Regions from separate parts of the Streptomyces sp. Root1310 genome, predicted to be linked through region 2. Evidence: riboswitches for the same ligand, from Rfam matches in the RefSeq annotation. Region 2 holds a riboswitch; the other holds the start of a gene.
The links. A riboswitch is a leader RNA that binds a small molecule or an ion and turns the genes downstream of it on or off. The one in region 2 is predicted to bind cobalamin.

Region 1 (7,346 bases), on a different contig from region 2:
GCGACCCGCGAGCGTTCGGCGGCGGCGGTGAGCCGCAGGCGCTGCTCCTGCTCGACCTCCAGGCGCCGGGCACGGTCCTCCAGGGCCTCCAGATACATCCCGCGGATGCGCAGGGTCAGTCCGACGGCCACGGCGGCGGTCATCGTGCCCAGCAGGAAGAAGCCGCCGAGCACCGGATGTTCGATCGGCACCAGGACGAAGACGGCCAGCAGCAGTTCGCCGACGGTCAGTCCGACAGCCCAGCCCAGCACGCGCAGCGAGCCGTTCCGGGCCAGGGTGTACAGGGCGATGAGCGCCCCGATGCCGGTCGGCAGCCAGACGCCCAGCGACCACTGGACCAGGGACACCGACGCGATCACGAAGTACGTGACGGCGGGGGCCCTGCGGCGCCACCACAGCGGGACGACGAGCGCGGCGACCAGGGCGAACAGGACGCCGGACGAGAGCCGGTCGCGGGCGTCCGCGTCCCCGAAGGGCGAGTCGCCGTTGCCCCGGAGCAGCTCGGGCAGGGTGATGGCCACGACGATCACCACCACGGCGGTGTCGAGCAGCCACGGGTGCCGGCGGTCCAGCCGCTGCCGCCGGCTCTGGTCGCGCAGCAGCCGGCCCAGCAGCGGATGCGCCCAGACGGCCTCGAAGCCGGGGGAGGGCGGGGCCGCCCGCTCGGTGTCCCTGGCGGCTGCCGGACGGTACGGACTCATGGACACCATTGTCCCCGTCGTCCTCACGCCCCGGTCAGGCGTCGGTCCTGGTGAGCCGGTAGGCCGCCCCGGCGAGGGCCAGTGCCACCCAGCCGGCGAACACCGCGAGCCCCGCCCCGGGTGACAGGGCGTCCGAGGACTGGTGCAGGGCGTAGACGGCCGAGCCCGCGTTGCTGGGGAAGTACGGGCTGAGGGTGTCGTACCAGGAGTCGGGCAGCAGTGACGCCAGGCCCGGCAGGATCAGCAGAACACCGACCAGGGCGGCGATGGCACCGGCGGAGGAGCGCAGCAGCATGCCCAGAGCCACCCCGAAGACGGCGACCAGCCCGAGGTAGAGGCCCGCGCCGGCCAGGCTCCGCAGGACGCCGTCGTCGGCCAGGGACAGCGCGATCTTCTCGCCGTCCAGGCCGGGCGTGCCGAGCTGGAACGCGGCCAGTGCGCCGAGGGTGGTGAGGACCAGCGCGATCGGGCCGATCACGGCGGCCTTCGACCACAGGACGGGCAGTCGGCGCGGCACCGCGGCGAGCGTCGAGCGGATCATGCCGGTGCTGTACTCGCCCGCGGCCAGCAGCACACCGAGGACGCCGACGGCCAGCTGTGCGAAGGACACGCCCGTCAGGGCCAGACCGACCGCGTCGCTGTCACCGGAGCCCGAGCCGGGCCCGGGGGGCCCACCCGACGCCACGGCGTCGGCGCTGTAGGTGTAACCGGCGATCGTCCCGAAGAGGACCAGCAGGAACACGGCGACACCCAGGGTGATCCAACTGGAGCGCAACGACCAGAACTTGGCCCACTCCGAGCGCAGCACCCGCGCGCCGGTCACCTTGTACGGCGAGGGCGTGGCGGGCGCCGTGGGGTCAGGCGCCGCGGAGAGGTCGGGACGCCGGTTGCGGCGCGATGCGAGGGCGGGCATCAGGCGGCCTTTCGTTCGGTGTCGGCCGGACCGCTCTGGTACTCGACGACATCGCGGGTGAGGTCCATGAACGCCGCCTCCAGGGAGACGGCGCGCGGGGTGAGCTCGTACAACGCCACCCCGTGCTGCGCGGCGATCGCCCCGATCTCTCGGGCGTCGCGACCGCTGACCAGCAGCTCCTCGGCGGAGGAGGAGCTGATCGTGACGTCCGGGCCGGCCAGCAGCGAGCGCAGCCGCACGGCCTCGGCCGCGGCCACCTTCACACCGCCGCCCCCGGCCTCCCGGGTGAAGTCGTCGACCGTGGTGTCCGCGAGCAGCCTGCCCCGGCCGATGATCACCAGATGGTCGGCGATCAGGGCGGTCTCGCTCATCAGGTGCGAGGAGAGCATCACGGCCCGGCCCTCGTCGGCGAGTCCGCGCAGCAGGTTGCGCACCCACAGCACGCCCTCGGGGTCGAGGCCGTTGACCGGTTCGTCGAGCATCACGATCGCCGGATCGCCCAGGAGCGCGGAGGCGATACCGAGCCGCTGGCCCATGCCGAGCGAGAAGGCGCCCACCCGCTTGTCGGCCACGCTGGTCAGCCCGGCCAGCTCGATGACCTCGTCCACCCGGCGGCGCGGGATGCCGTGGGTGTGCGCGAGCGCCGTCAGATGGTTGACCGCGCTGCGCCCCGGGTGGACGGACCTGGCCTCCAGCAGGGAGCCGATCTCGTGCAGGGGCGCGGCGTGCTCGGCATAGGAGCGGCCGTTGACGGTGACCGAGCCCCTGGTGGGGGAGTCCAGCCCGATGATCATGCGCATGGTGGTGGACTTGCCCGCGCCGTTGGGGCCGAGGAATCCGGTCACCTCACCCGGCTTCACCGTGAAGCTCAGGTGGTCGACCACCGTCTTGTCCCCGTACCGCTTCGTCAGCTCGCGCGCTTCGATCATGGGAGTGGGCCTTTCCTGCCTCGAACCAGGCCGCGGCCACGACCGCGGTGCTGCCTTCGAAACTAGGAGCACGGCAGACCCGGTCCATGGGCCCCCGGGGGAATCTTCGAGCGGCCACTGGTACCGGGGTACCACTGATCGATGATTCGCTCCATGTGGCGATCATCGCCCGTCCGGCTCTCCCGCGCGTCGGCCGACGGCGGACATGCGTCGCGGGGCGTCAGCCTTCGGTGGGGGTCACGGGGTTCGCGGGGTTCGCGGGGACGGACGTCGCGGCCAGCGTGGCCAGTTCCTCCGCGGTGCGGGGGCCGGTCGAGGAAGCTGTCAACAGGCCTTGGGAACGGAGGAGTTGGCCTGCGGCGACCCCCCAGGGCAGCCGCAGGCCCGCCTGCCGGAGGAGGTCCGTGCGGGCGAGGGTGGTGGCGGCCGGTCCGGTGCGCGCGCCGGACGGGGTGAGCAGGGTCGCGTCGTCCGCCCAGCGCAGCGCCAGGTCGACGTCGTGGGTGGCCATGACCACGGTCGTGCCCGACTCGCGCAGGCGGCCGAGGGTCGCCAGCAGCCGTTCCTGGCCGTCGGGGTCGAGCCCCGCGGTCGGTTCGTCGAGGATCAGCACCCGGGGCCGCATCGCGACGGCGCCGGCGATCGCTGTGCGCTTGCGCTGGCCGTAGGAGAGCAGATGGGTGGGCCGGTCGGCCAGGGCGGTGATGTCCAGGGCCGCCAGCGCCTCCTCGATCCGGGCCCTCACCTCGGTGTCGGACAGGCCGAGATTCAGCGGTCCGAACGACACGTCCTGGGCGACGGACGCGGCGAACAGCTGGTCGTCCGGATCCTGGACCACCAGCTGCACGGTCGTACGCAGCCGGGTCAGCCCCTTGCGGTCGTACGTCACCGGGCGCCCCTCGACTCTCAACTCGCCCTCGCCCGGACGCAGTCCACCGCTCAGCAGCCGCATCAGCGTGGTCTTGCCGCTGCCGTTGCGGCCCAGCAGGGCGAGCGCGCGCCCCGCGTGGACCTCGAAGTCCAGGCCGCTGAGCACGGCCGGGCCGTCCTCGTAGGCGAAGGAGGCGCCCCGCAGGGCGACCAGTGCGGGCTCGCTCATCACAGCGGCCTTTCCAGTACGGATCGCAGTACGAAGGTGAGGGCGACCAGGGCCGCGAGGAGGGCTGCGCTGGCCGCCGTGAAGCGGACGGAGATCCGGGCCTGCGGCACCAGGACGCGCAGGGTGCCGTCGTAGCCGCGCCCGGCCAGCCCGTCCTGCAGGCGCGCCGCCCGGTCGAAGGCGCGGACGAACGCGGTGGCGCCGAGCCCGGCCAGCGAACGCCACTCCGCGGCCCGGGTGGTGTGCCCGAGCCGGGCCGCCTGCGCTTCCCGGATCCGGCGCACGGAGTCGAGCAGCAGGAAGCTCATGCGGTACGTCACCAGCGCGACGTCCACGACGGGCGCGGGCACCCCGGCCCTGACCAGGCGGGGCAGCAGGTCGGACATCGGGGTGGTGAACGCGAGGAGGAGGACACCGAGGGAGGCCGCCGAGGTGCGCAGCAGCAGCTCCCCGGCGCGCACCGGACCGCCGTCGGCCAGGGCCACGAACCGGTCCGGGCCGCCGACCTGCACCAGCAGGGTGAGGGCACCGGTCGCACAGAAGCCCAGCGGTACCCGGTAGGCGCGCCACAGCCGCCGGCCCGGCACCCCCGCGGGCCCCAGCAGGACGACGAGTGCCGTCACCAGGACCAGGGCCGCGCCGGGCCAGGGCGGCAGGGAGATGGCGAGCACGGTGAGGCCGAGTCCCAGCACGGCCTTGTCCACGGGATGGCGACGGCGCCAGCGAGAGCTGTGCGCCGCCGCGTCGATCGGCAGCACGCGGGCTCAGGTCCGTTCGGGAGTGGACGACTCGGAGGCGCTCTCGGAGCGGTGGGAGCTCGCGGAGTTCGCGGTGCCCTGCGCCGCGGTCCTCGTCGTCGTCGAGGTCGTCGTCGAAGGCGTCGCCGTGGTGGAAGGCGTCGTCGTCGCCGTCGTCGAAGTATGCGGCGTTGTCGGGGTCGTCGCCGTCGAGGTCGTCGATGGTGTGGTGTCCCGCTGTGCCAGGGCCCGGAGTTCGCCCTGCCGCCGTCCCCGGTGCAGACCGAAGTAGTAGGCGAGGACCCCCGCGCCGAGGGCCGCCTGGAGGGCGAACAGCGCCGACTCGATGTCGCCGGACGGCGGCTCGTACAGGGGCGAGAACCAGGGTTCGTAGTCCGGCCGGATCTCGGTGATCGCCGTCTCCGCCTCCGCGTCGGCGCCCGTGAACGGCTCCTCCTTGTGGTCGCCGAGCCCGAGGGCCAGCGGCAGGACGGCCAGCGCGGCCACCACGAACAGCAGCAGGGCGTTGATCTTCGCGTTACGGCTCACCGGGCCACCGCCTCGGTCTCGGCACCGGAGTTGGTCCGGCCGCCGGTCACGAGCACGCCCAGCCTGGTCAGTTCACCCTTGCTGGACTGGGTCAGCAGCCGCATCACGAACACCGTGAGGAGCCCCTCGCTGACCGCGAGCGGGAGCTGGGTCACGGCGAAGATGGAGCCGAACTTGCCGAGCGCGCCCAGGAATCCGCTGCCCGGGTCCGGGAAGGCGAGCGCCAGCTGCACGCTGGTGACGCAGTAGGTGGACAGGTCGGCCACGAACGCGCCGAAGAACACCGTGACCATCAGCGGCACGGAGAACCGCCGCAGCAGCCGGTAGACCGCGTATCCGGCCCAGGGGCCGACGACGGCCATCGAGAAGACGTTGGCGCCGAGCGTCGTCAGGCCGCCGTGGGCGAGCAACAGCGCCTGGAAGAGCAGGGTGATGGTGCCCAGCACCGCCATGATCGGCGGCCGGAACAGGATGGCGCCGAGCCCCGTGCCGGTGGGGTGTGAGCAACTCCCGGTCACCGAAGGAAGTTTCAGCGCGGACAGGACGAACGTGAAGGCCCCGGAGGCGCCGAGGAGCAGGGTGCTCTCGGGGTGCTCCCTGACCTCACGGGTGAGTGACCGTACTCCGTGGACGACGAATGGCGCGGATGCGACGCCCCAGGCGATCGCATGCGCCGGAGGCAGAAAACCCTCGGCTATGTGCATGGCTGAGCAGACCCTCTCCAGCACCTCGTGGATGGTTGACGTGCCTTGGCCGGTCTCCTGGCTCACGGGTACCACCGCCCGTGCTCCGCCTTCCCGGGTCCCGAGGACCCAGTGGCTGCCCGCGAGGGCCGGAGCCGGACTTCCCGATCACAGTGGCGAGGGCCGCACCGGCATCACACCGGATTTCCCGTTCACCAAGGCGTGGTGACAGTAGTGCCCACACAGACGCGCTGACAAGCGGCGATGCGGGGCGCGAGGACGGCGGACGACGGCTCACCCCGGCGCACGGCCGCCGTCCGCGGGCTCGACGAAATGCCGGGTCCGCACGGTCGGCGTAGGGTCCGCCGTAGGGGTGACGGCCCTCGGTGCCCGGGGGCATGCCCGTCGTTCGGCGAGCGCCCCCTGCGCTGCGGGGAAGGTGAGAGTGTGCCGGATGCTGCCGCTGCCGGGTCGGGTGGGGGCTGGGGTCCGGAGTCCCTGGACAAGGTCCTGGCCGAGGGCATGAAGGAGACCGTCGCGTCCGTGACCGCCGTGTATCTGCCGGCGGCCGACGAGCCGGTGCTGCGGCTCGCGGTACTGGGCGGTCTCCCCTGGGAGATCTCCCTGCCCTGGGCGCGAGTGGCGCTGACGGCCGCGTCGCCGGTGTCCGACGCCGTGCGGGAGCGACGCCTGGTGTGGGTCGGCGGCGCGGAGGAGATGGCCCGCCGCTATCCGCGTCTGTCGCTCGTCGTGCCGTACCGCTTCTCGCTGGCCGCCGCCCCGATCACCACTGGCGAGGAGGTCTGGGGCGGGTTGGTGCTCCACTGGCCCGCCTCGCACCCCCCGCAGCTGAGCGTGCGCGAACGCGAGGCCGTGACCGGCCTCTGCGTCCGTCTGGCCCGGTTCCTGGGACGGGCGGCCGCCGACGGACACCCCGTACGGGCCGGCGGGGTGCCACGGGTGCTGCCGCCGCTCCGGGCCCGGCCGGCCGAAGCCGCGCAGGCGCAGTCCGCCGTCGAATTCGCCGAGCGGTTCCCCGGCGGGTGCTGCTCGCTGGACGTGGACGGCCGCATCACCTTCGCGACCACCACGGCCGCCCGGCTGCTCGGCTCCGCCGTGCCCGACCTGCTCGGCACCAAGCCCTGGGAGGCGCTGCCCTGGCTCGACGACCCGATCGCCGAGGACAGCTACCGGGCGGCCATGATCAGCCGCGAACCGACCTCCTTCACCACCCTGCGGCCGCCGGACCAGTGGCTGACCTTCCGGCTGCACCCGGACGCCTCCGGCATCAGCGTGTACATCGCCCCCACCCACTCGGCGCACGCCCATGCCCCGCTCACCGGCCCACCGCGGCCGCATCCGACGGCCGCCGCCACGCCTGGCCGGGCCGCCACCCTCTACCACCTGATGCACCTGGCCGCCACGCTCACCGAGGCCGTCGGGGTCCGGGACGTGGTCGACCAGGTCGCCGAACAGCTTCCGTCCGCCTTCGGCGCCAGGGCCCTGGCCCTGATGACCGCGGACGACGGCCGGCTGCGGATCATCGGCTACCGCGGCTACCCCGCCGAACTCATGCGGCGTTTCGACGCCGTTCCGCTCACCTCCGACACTCCCGCCGTGCACACCCTGACCACCGGCGTTCCGGGCTTCTTCGCCACCTTCGCCGATCTCCGACGCGCCTATCCCCCCGCGGTCCTCCAGGACGGCATGGCCGCCTGGGCCTTCCTGCCCCTGA
Region 2 (7,346 bases):
GGCCAGCTGCTCCTCGGTGAGCCATTCGACGTCGTGGCCACCGGCGTTGATGAGCCGGTGGATCAGCTCGTCGCCGTCGTCCGGATGCCCCTGGACCCCGTACCCGGCGTCCCGCAGCGCGTCCAGGACCCGGACGGCGGAGGCGGGCGTGTCCAGGCCGACCGCGTTGCCGACCCGCGAGTGCTTGGTCGGGTAGGCGGTGAAGACGAGCGCGAGCTTCTTCTCGCCGTTCGGCTTGTGCCGGAGCCGGGCGTGCCGTACGGCGATCCCGGCGACGCGTCCCGCCCGCTCGGGGTCGGCGACGTACACCGGCACGTCGTCCGGGCCCTGCTCCTTGAAGGAGAAGGGGACCGTGATGATCCGCCCGTCGAACTCCGGGATGGCGACCTGCATCGCCGCGTCCATGGGGGACAGGGCCGCGTCGGACGCCTCCCAGGCGCTCTTCGACGAGGTGAGGCACAGCCCCTGGAGCACGGGGACGTCGAGCTCGGCGAGCGCGCCGATGTCCCAGGCCTCCTCGTCCCCGCCCGCCGAGGCCTGCGAGGCGTGCGCGCCGCCGGCGGCGAGCACCGTGGCGACGAGGGTGTCGGTCCGCCCGAGGATCTCGTACAGCCCCGGGTCCGCCCCGCGCAGCGAACCGCAGTACACGGGCAGGGCGTTGGCGCCGCGTGCCTCGACGGCCTCGCACAGCGTGTCCACGAAGGCGGTGTTGCCGCTCAGTTCGTGCGCCCGGTAGAAGAGCACCCCGATGGTCGGCCGGCCCTCGACGAAGGCACGCTCGCCGTGGACGCCGTACTCGGGCATCTTCTGCGGCTCGACGAACCCCTCACCGGTCAGCAGCACGGTGTCGGAGAGGAACCGGGCCAGCTCGGTCAGGTTGGCCGGGCCGCCCTCGACGAGATACCGCAGCGCCTCCGCCACCACACCGGCGGGCACCGACGACTCGGCCATCAGCTCCGCGTCGGGCACGGTCTCGCCGCCCAGCAGCACGGTCGGCACGCCGGACGCCTTGAGCGCGGCAAGGCCGTCCTCCCAGGCCCGCTTGCCGCCGAGCAGCCGGACGACCGCGATGTCGGCGCCGTCGAGAAGCGCGGGGAGTTCCCCGGCGACATCCACCCGGGTCGGGTTGCCGATCCGGTACGAGGCGCCGGAAGCGGCCCGGGCCGCCAGCAGATCCGTGTCGGCGGTCGACAACAACAACACTGTGCTCATGCGGGCGCTCCCGGTGGAATGAAAGGCAGTCCTTGCGGCGCGCCCGACTCGATGAGCCGCCAGAGCGCGTCGGTGTCCGCGTGCTGTTCGATCAGGTCGCCGAGCCGGTCGAGCTGCTCCTCGCGCAGCCCGGCGAAAGAGGTGTCGGCGGCGGGCACGAAGCGACGGCCCGCGGCGGCCGCCACCTCGCGCAGGAAGGCCCGCCGGAATCCGTCCGACTCCAGCGAGCCGTGCCAGTGCGTGCCCCAGGTCTGGCCGACCCGGCAGCCGTCCAGGCCGTGTCCGCGGCCGTCGGAGATGAACGCCTCGCCCCCCTGGACGTCGGCGACCCCGTGATGGATCTCGTACCCCTCGACCCGCTCGCCGAGGGCTTCCCCCACCGGCCGGGTGAGGGTCTTCTCGCGGGCGAACCGCACCCGGACCGGGAGGACGCCGAGGCCCTCCACCTGTCCGAGCCGGCTCTCGACCTCGTCCTCGATGTGCTCGCCGAGGAGCTGGTAGCCACCGCAGATGCCGAGGACGGGCCGCCCTTCGGCCGCCCTGCGCAGGACGGCCTCGGCCAGCCCCCGCTCGCGCAGCCACTCCAGGGCGCGCACGGTCCCCCGGGTGCCCGGGATCACCACCAGGTCGGCGTCGGCCAGTTCCTCGGGCCGGTCGACGAACCGCACGACGACGCCGGGTTCGGCGGCCAGCGCGTCCACGTCCGTGAAGTTGGACATGAGCGGGACGGCGCAGACGGCGACCCGCAGCACGTCCTCGCCGACGGGCGCGGCGGTGTTCGACTCCCGCACGGTCCCGCGCAGCGACACCCTCAGGCCGTCCTCCTCGTCGATCCCCAACCCGTGCCGGAACGGCAGTACGCCGTACGTCCGCCGGCCGGTGAGCCCGTGCAGCATGTCCAGGCCCGGCTCCAGCAGGGAGACGTCCCCCCGGAACTTGTTGACCAGGAACCCGGCGACCAGCTCCTGGTCCTCGGGCGAGAGCAGGGCGACGGTGCCGAAGAAGGAGGCGAAGACGCCCCCGCGGTCGATGTCGCCGACGACGAGCACGGGCAGCCGCGCGCCTCGCGCGATCCCCATGTTCACGATGTCGGTCCGCCGCAGATTGATCTCGGCCGGACTGCCCGCCCCCTCACAGATCACCGCGTCATACGTGCCCCGCAACTCGGCGAGGCAGTCGAGAACGGTTCCGAGGAGTTTCTGCTGCCGCCCCCCGTGGTATCCCCGGGCGCTCATCTCGCCCACCGGCTTGCCGAGGAGCACGACCTGACTGCTCTGCTCCCCGCCCGGCTTGAGCAGCACCGGGTTCATCAGCGCGGTCGGCTCCACCCGGCAGGCCTGGGCCTGCATGGCCTGGGCCCGCCCGATCTCGGCGCCCTCCGTCGTCACGAACGAGTTGAGGGACATGTTCTGCGCCTTGAACGGCGCGACCTTCACCCCCTGCCGCACCAGCCACCGGCAGATCCCTGCCGTGACGACGCTCTTGCCGGCGTCGGAGGTGGTGCCGGCGACGAGGAGACCCCCGCTCATGTCGTACGCCCCTTCGGCTGGTTGCTCTGGCTGCTCTGGTTTCTCCGCGTCCCCGCGACGATGCTCGTGGCGGCGACGCGCGCGGCGACGGTGACGCCGAGCGCGAGCAGACCGACACGGCGGGAGAGCCGCGCGGCCCGTTCGATGTCCGGGGCGACGACGGGCCGCCCGGCCGCGCCGTTCAGCACGGGCCGGTGCTCGACCCGCCCGGCGTACGACAGGGTCCCGCCCAGCCGCACCCCGAGGGCGCCGGCGAACGACGCCTCCACCGGCCCGGCGTTGGGGCTCGGATGCCGGTGGGCGTCGGCCCGCCAGGCCCGCACGGCGCCCCGCGGATCGTCCCCCGCGAGGGCGGCGAGCACGGCGGTCAGCCGGGCTCCCGGCCATCCGGCGACGTCGTCGAGACGGGCGGCGGCCCAGCCGTAGCGCAGATACCGCGGCGACCGGTGACCGACCATGGCGTCCAGGGTGTTGACGGCCCGGAACCCGACCAGGCCCGGCACCCCGCCCACGGCCCCCCACACCAGGGCCCCCACGACGGCGTCGGAGGTGTTCTCGGCGACGGACTCCACGACCGCGCGGGCGATCCCGTCGGCGTCCAGCGCCTGCGGATCCCGCCCGCACAGATGCGGCAGCCGCTCCCGGGCGGCCTCGACGTTCCCCGCTTCGAGCGCCCGGCCGATGGCCCGGGCCTCCCGGACCAGCGAACTGCCCCCGACCACCGCCCAGGTGGCGGCGGAGACGAGAGCGACGGTGGCGGCGGGGGAGCGGCGTACGGCCCGTTCGGCGGCGGCTCCCAGCGCCACGGCCCCACCGGCGCACACGACGGCGTGCAGGGCACCGCGCCCCCGGTGGTCCCGCCACAGCAGCCGCTCGACGGCACCGGCGGCCCGCCCGAACGCGGCGACGGGATGCCCTCGGCGGGGATCGCCGAGCAGCAGGTCGCCCAGGAGGCCGGTGGCGGCGCCGTACGCGTAGAGGCGATCGGCACGCATCGGCTCAGCCGGCCGTGGGGTCGGGCAGCGACCTGGTGCTGTACCTCAACGGCCGAGCGAGCATGGCGATATGTCCTCACTCAGGGTGTCCACGCCCTGGTTCGACGAGACCGGCGGCGAGAGTTCCTGGCTCCCGGGGGTTCCTACCCCGGTCACAGTGGCGGGACCGCGCCGGATTCACACCGGCTTCCTCTTCTGCTGCCGTACATGGCTCGGGCAGTCCACCACGGCCCGCAAGAGCCGTCAACTTGCCTTTGACCTGCGAGGCTCGAGTGTGCAGAACCCCACACAGGGCCGGTGGGCGGGGCCGCGAACGACAAGAGGTGCGGGACGGTGATCCGTCCCGCACCTCAGGGGTGTTCGGGTGCCGCGTGTCCGGGTGCCGCGTGTGCGGACGGGGTGTCAGGCGACGATCAGTGAGATCCCGTACGCCACCGCCGCCGCGCAGGCCGCGAAGCACGCGTACGCGCCGGTCACCGCGAGGGTGGCCGAGCCGCCCTGCGCCGACGCGCGTTCCTGTCGCGACAGGCCCATGATGCCGAGGGTGAACAGGGCGACGAGGCCCACGGTGACCACGAGGCTGACGCCGAAGACAGAGCCCAGGGCTGCCCAGTCGATCTTCATGCTGCTTCTCTTCCTTCGTGCCGGGTGCGCGGGCTCAGACGGCCGCGGCCGGGGGAGCGGCGGGGGTCGCGGGCTCTGCCGCCGGGCCGGGGATCGTGGCCGTCAGGTCCGTGAGGTCCTCGGCCAGGGTGCCCGCGGGCGGCGGGGTGACGGCGGCGATCGCCGTCGTGACGACGCCTGCCGGCTCGTCGGGCTCGTTGACGTTCGAGGCGTCGACGACCTCGCGCCGGGAGATCTTCCAGATGGCCGCGCTGGAGGCGATCAGGAAGACCGCGACGAGGGCCGTGCCCCAGTCGCCCAGGCCGGTGACGGACTCGGCGAGCGCGCCCACCAGGGCCGCGGCCGGGAGCGTCAGGCCCCACGCGACGAACATCCGGGTCGCGGTCGACCAGCGGACCACACCGCCCTTGCGGCCCAGCCCCGCGCCCATCACCGCACCGGAGACCGAGTGGGTGGTGGAGAGGGAGAAGCCGAGGTGCGAGGAGGCCAGGATGACCGTGGCCGCGCTGGTCTGGGCGGCGAAGCCCTGCTGCGGCTGGAGGTCGGTCAGGCCCTTGCCCATGGTGCGGATGATGCGCCAGCCGCCGAGGTAGGTGCCGAGCGCGATCGCCAGGCCGGCGGAGAGGATGACCCAGGTGGGCGGGTCGGAGTCGGGGGCCACGGCACCGCCGGCCACCAGGGCCAGGGTGATGATGCCCATCGTCTTCTGCGCGTCGTTGGTGCCGTGGGCGAGGGAGACCAGGCCGGCCGAGGCGATCTGGCCCGCGCGGTAGCCCTTGGCGGCCGCCTTGCCGTCGGCCTTCTTGCCGAGGGTGTAGGAGAGCCGGGTCGCGAGCATCGCCGCGACGCCCGCGACGATCGGTGCCGCGATCGCCGGGATCAGCACCTTGGTGACCAGCGCGTCACCGTGCACCGCGCCCATACCGGCCGAGGCGATGGTGGCGCCGATCAGACCGCCCATCAGGGCGTGCGAGGAACTGGAGGGCAGGCCCACCAGCCAGGTCAGGAGGTTCCAGAGGATCGCGCCGACCAGGGCGGCGAAGATGACCTCGGGACGGATGCCGGTCTCGTCGACGAGACCCTTGGAGATCGTGTTGGCGACCTCCACCGAGAGGAAAGCTCCCACAAGGTTGAGCGCGGCGGACATGGCCACCGCAACCTTGGGCTTGAGTGCACCGGTCGAGATGGTGGTGGCCATCGCGTTGGCGGTGTCGTGGAAACCGTTCGTGAAATCGAACGCGAGTGCGGTGACGACCACAATCGCGAGGATCAGCGAGAAGTTTTCCATTTACCCAGGCAATCGTTCGAAGTCATTGGCGCGTTGACCGTAAGCAATCTGGGTGAACGGAAGATGAACTGAGAAGGGCATTCGGGTGTCTGTGCAAGGGGGGTGCGGCGGTCTCCCGCCGCGGCGCCGTCGCCGGGGTCAAGCGCCGTACGGTCACCCGTCCTTGGCGAGCCTGCGCGGCCGGGTCCCGGAGCCCTGAAAGAGATTCCGGTCACCCTGCGGGCAACCGCTGTCGGCGTACCGTCAGACGGCCCCCGTCGGCCGTCCGACCGGCGGTGTCCCGGCGCCCGACAGCCCGTGACGGGCGACCCACAGGGCGTGATCCGCGAGATCGTCCGGGCCCCGGTCGGGCCCCGGTCGGGCGGTGGCATCGGCCCTCTGTCACAGGGACGGCACAGGCAGTCCTGTCGCGGGGACGGCACCGACGGCCGAGCGCGGGCGGCGGGGCCCGGCCGTGGGCGCGCCGGCCGCCGCCATTGTGTACGAAACGCGCGGCCGGCTCCTGCGGCCCGCCCCTCGCCCGAGCCCACGTCGGCAGGGCTACGGGTACGCGCCGCCGAACGGCCCGGCGGCGGCGGCCCCCGGTGCCGCCTGGCAGGATCACGGCATGGCTGAGCAGCGACGCGAGCAGGCGGACGCCCGGGGTCACCGGGACGGCGTACGGAACGTGGCGGAGCGGCGGGGGAGGCATGCGGTCCTCGAGGAGGCGCGGGCCTGGGAGGCGCTCGTGACGGCGGCCCGCCGCACGGTGACCGACGGGCTGGTCGTCGGCACCTCCGGCAACGTCTCCGTACGCGTCGGCGACACCGTGCTGGTCACCCCGTCGGGCGTGCCCTACGAGCGGCTCACCCCGGACGACGTCACGGGCGTCGACCTGACCGGCCGGCAGGTGCTCGGCACCCTGCGCCCCACGAGCGAGCTGCCCATGCACCTCGCCGTCTACCGCACCACGGACGCCGGGGCGGTCGTCCACACCCACGCCGTGCACGCGACCGCCGTCTCGACCCTCGTCACCGAGCTTCCCCGCGTCCACTACATGGCGGGCGCGCTCGGCGGATCCGTCCGGGTCGCCCCCTACGCGGCCTACGGCACCGAGGAGTTGGCCGAGAACATGCTCCGGGCCCTCGTCGGCCGCAGCGGTTGCCTCCTGCAGAACCACGGCACCCTCACCCACGGCACCACCCTCGACCAGGCCTACGACCGTACGGCCCAACTGGAGTGGATGTGCCGCCTGTGGCTGACGGCCTCGTCCGTGCCCGGCCTGAACCCCACGCTCCTGACGGAGGAACAGGTCGCGGAGGCGGGCGAGCGACTGCGCGGGTACGGGCAGCCGGAGTGAGCGGCCGTCCCCCGGCCGGCTCCACCACTGGCCGGGAGGGAGGCGGGCCAGGACACTGGACGGGTGCGCACTGTCAAAGCGACGGCCGCCGCCGTCACCACAGCCCTGGCCGCCGCCGCCGTCAGTGTCGCCGCCGGCCGGCTGGCCAGCGACGCCGCGCTGAAGGCGCCGCCCGGCCGGCCCCTGCCCACCGAACCCCGGCTCACCGTGCACGGCACGGCCGCCGGCCAGATCACCCTCACCCGTGACCTGGCCGCACTGCGCCCCGGCACCTACGGCCTCTCCGGCAACGGCTCCCACGCGGTCGTGGGCCCCGTCCTGCCCACCGCCCCGCGCTCCGCCGACACCGTCGTGCGCCG

Region 1: it holds a riboswitch for cobalamin, as region 2 does, so the genes downstream of both, ASD48_RS14520 (energy-coupling factor ABC transporter permease) here and ASD48_RS00305 (cobalamin biosynthesis protein) in region 2, are expected to answer to the same signal.

The regions. Positions count from the first base shown of each region.
Region 1 covers NZ_LMEQ01000005.1:176,936-184,281, forward strand. Annotated here, with positions in the region: gene ASD48_RS14490 (histidine kinase) at 1-701, opposite strand, end outside; gene ASD48_RS14495 (ABC transporter permease) at 736-1,614, opposite strand; gene ASD48_RS14500 (ATP-binding cassette domain-containing protein) at 1,614-2,543, opposite strand; gene ASD48_RS14505 (ATP-binding cassette domain-containing protein) at 2,764-3,642, opposite strand; gene cbiQ (cobalt ECF transporter T component CbiQ) at 3,642-4,400, opposite strand; gene ASD48_RS14515 (energy-coupling factor ABC transporter substrate-binding protein) at 4,407-4,928, opposite strand; gene ASD48_RS14520 (energy-coupling factor ABC transporter permease) at 4,925-5,632, opposite strand; cobalamin riboswitch at 5,662-5,846, opposite strand; gene ASD48_RS14525 (SpoIIE family protein phosphatase) at 6,059-7,346, shown strand, end outside.
Region 2 covers NZ_LMEQ01000001.1:55,978-63,323, reverse strand. Annotated here, with positions in the region: gene cobN (cobaltochelatase subunit CobN) at 1-1,212, opposite strand, end outside; gene ASD48_RS00310 (cobyric acid synthase) at 1,209-2,741, opposite strand; gene ASD48_RS00305 (cobalamin biosynthesis protein) at 2,738-3,736, opposite strand; cobalamin riboswitch at 3,836-3,978, opposite strand; gene ASD48_RS00300 (hypothetical protein) at 4,139-4,360, opposite strand; gene ASD48_RS00295 (inorganic phosphate transporter) at 4,395-5,648, opposite strand; gene ASD48_RS00290 (class II aldolase/adducin family protein) at 6,256-6,987, shown strand; gene ASD48_RS00285 (alpha/beta fold hydrolase) at 7,051-7,346, shown strand, end outside.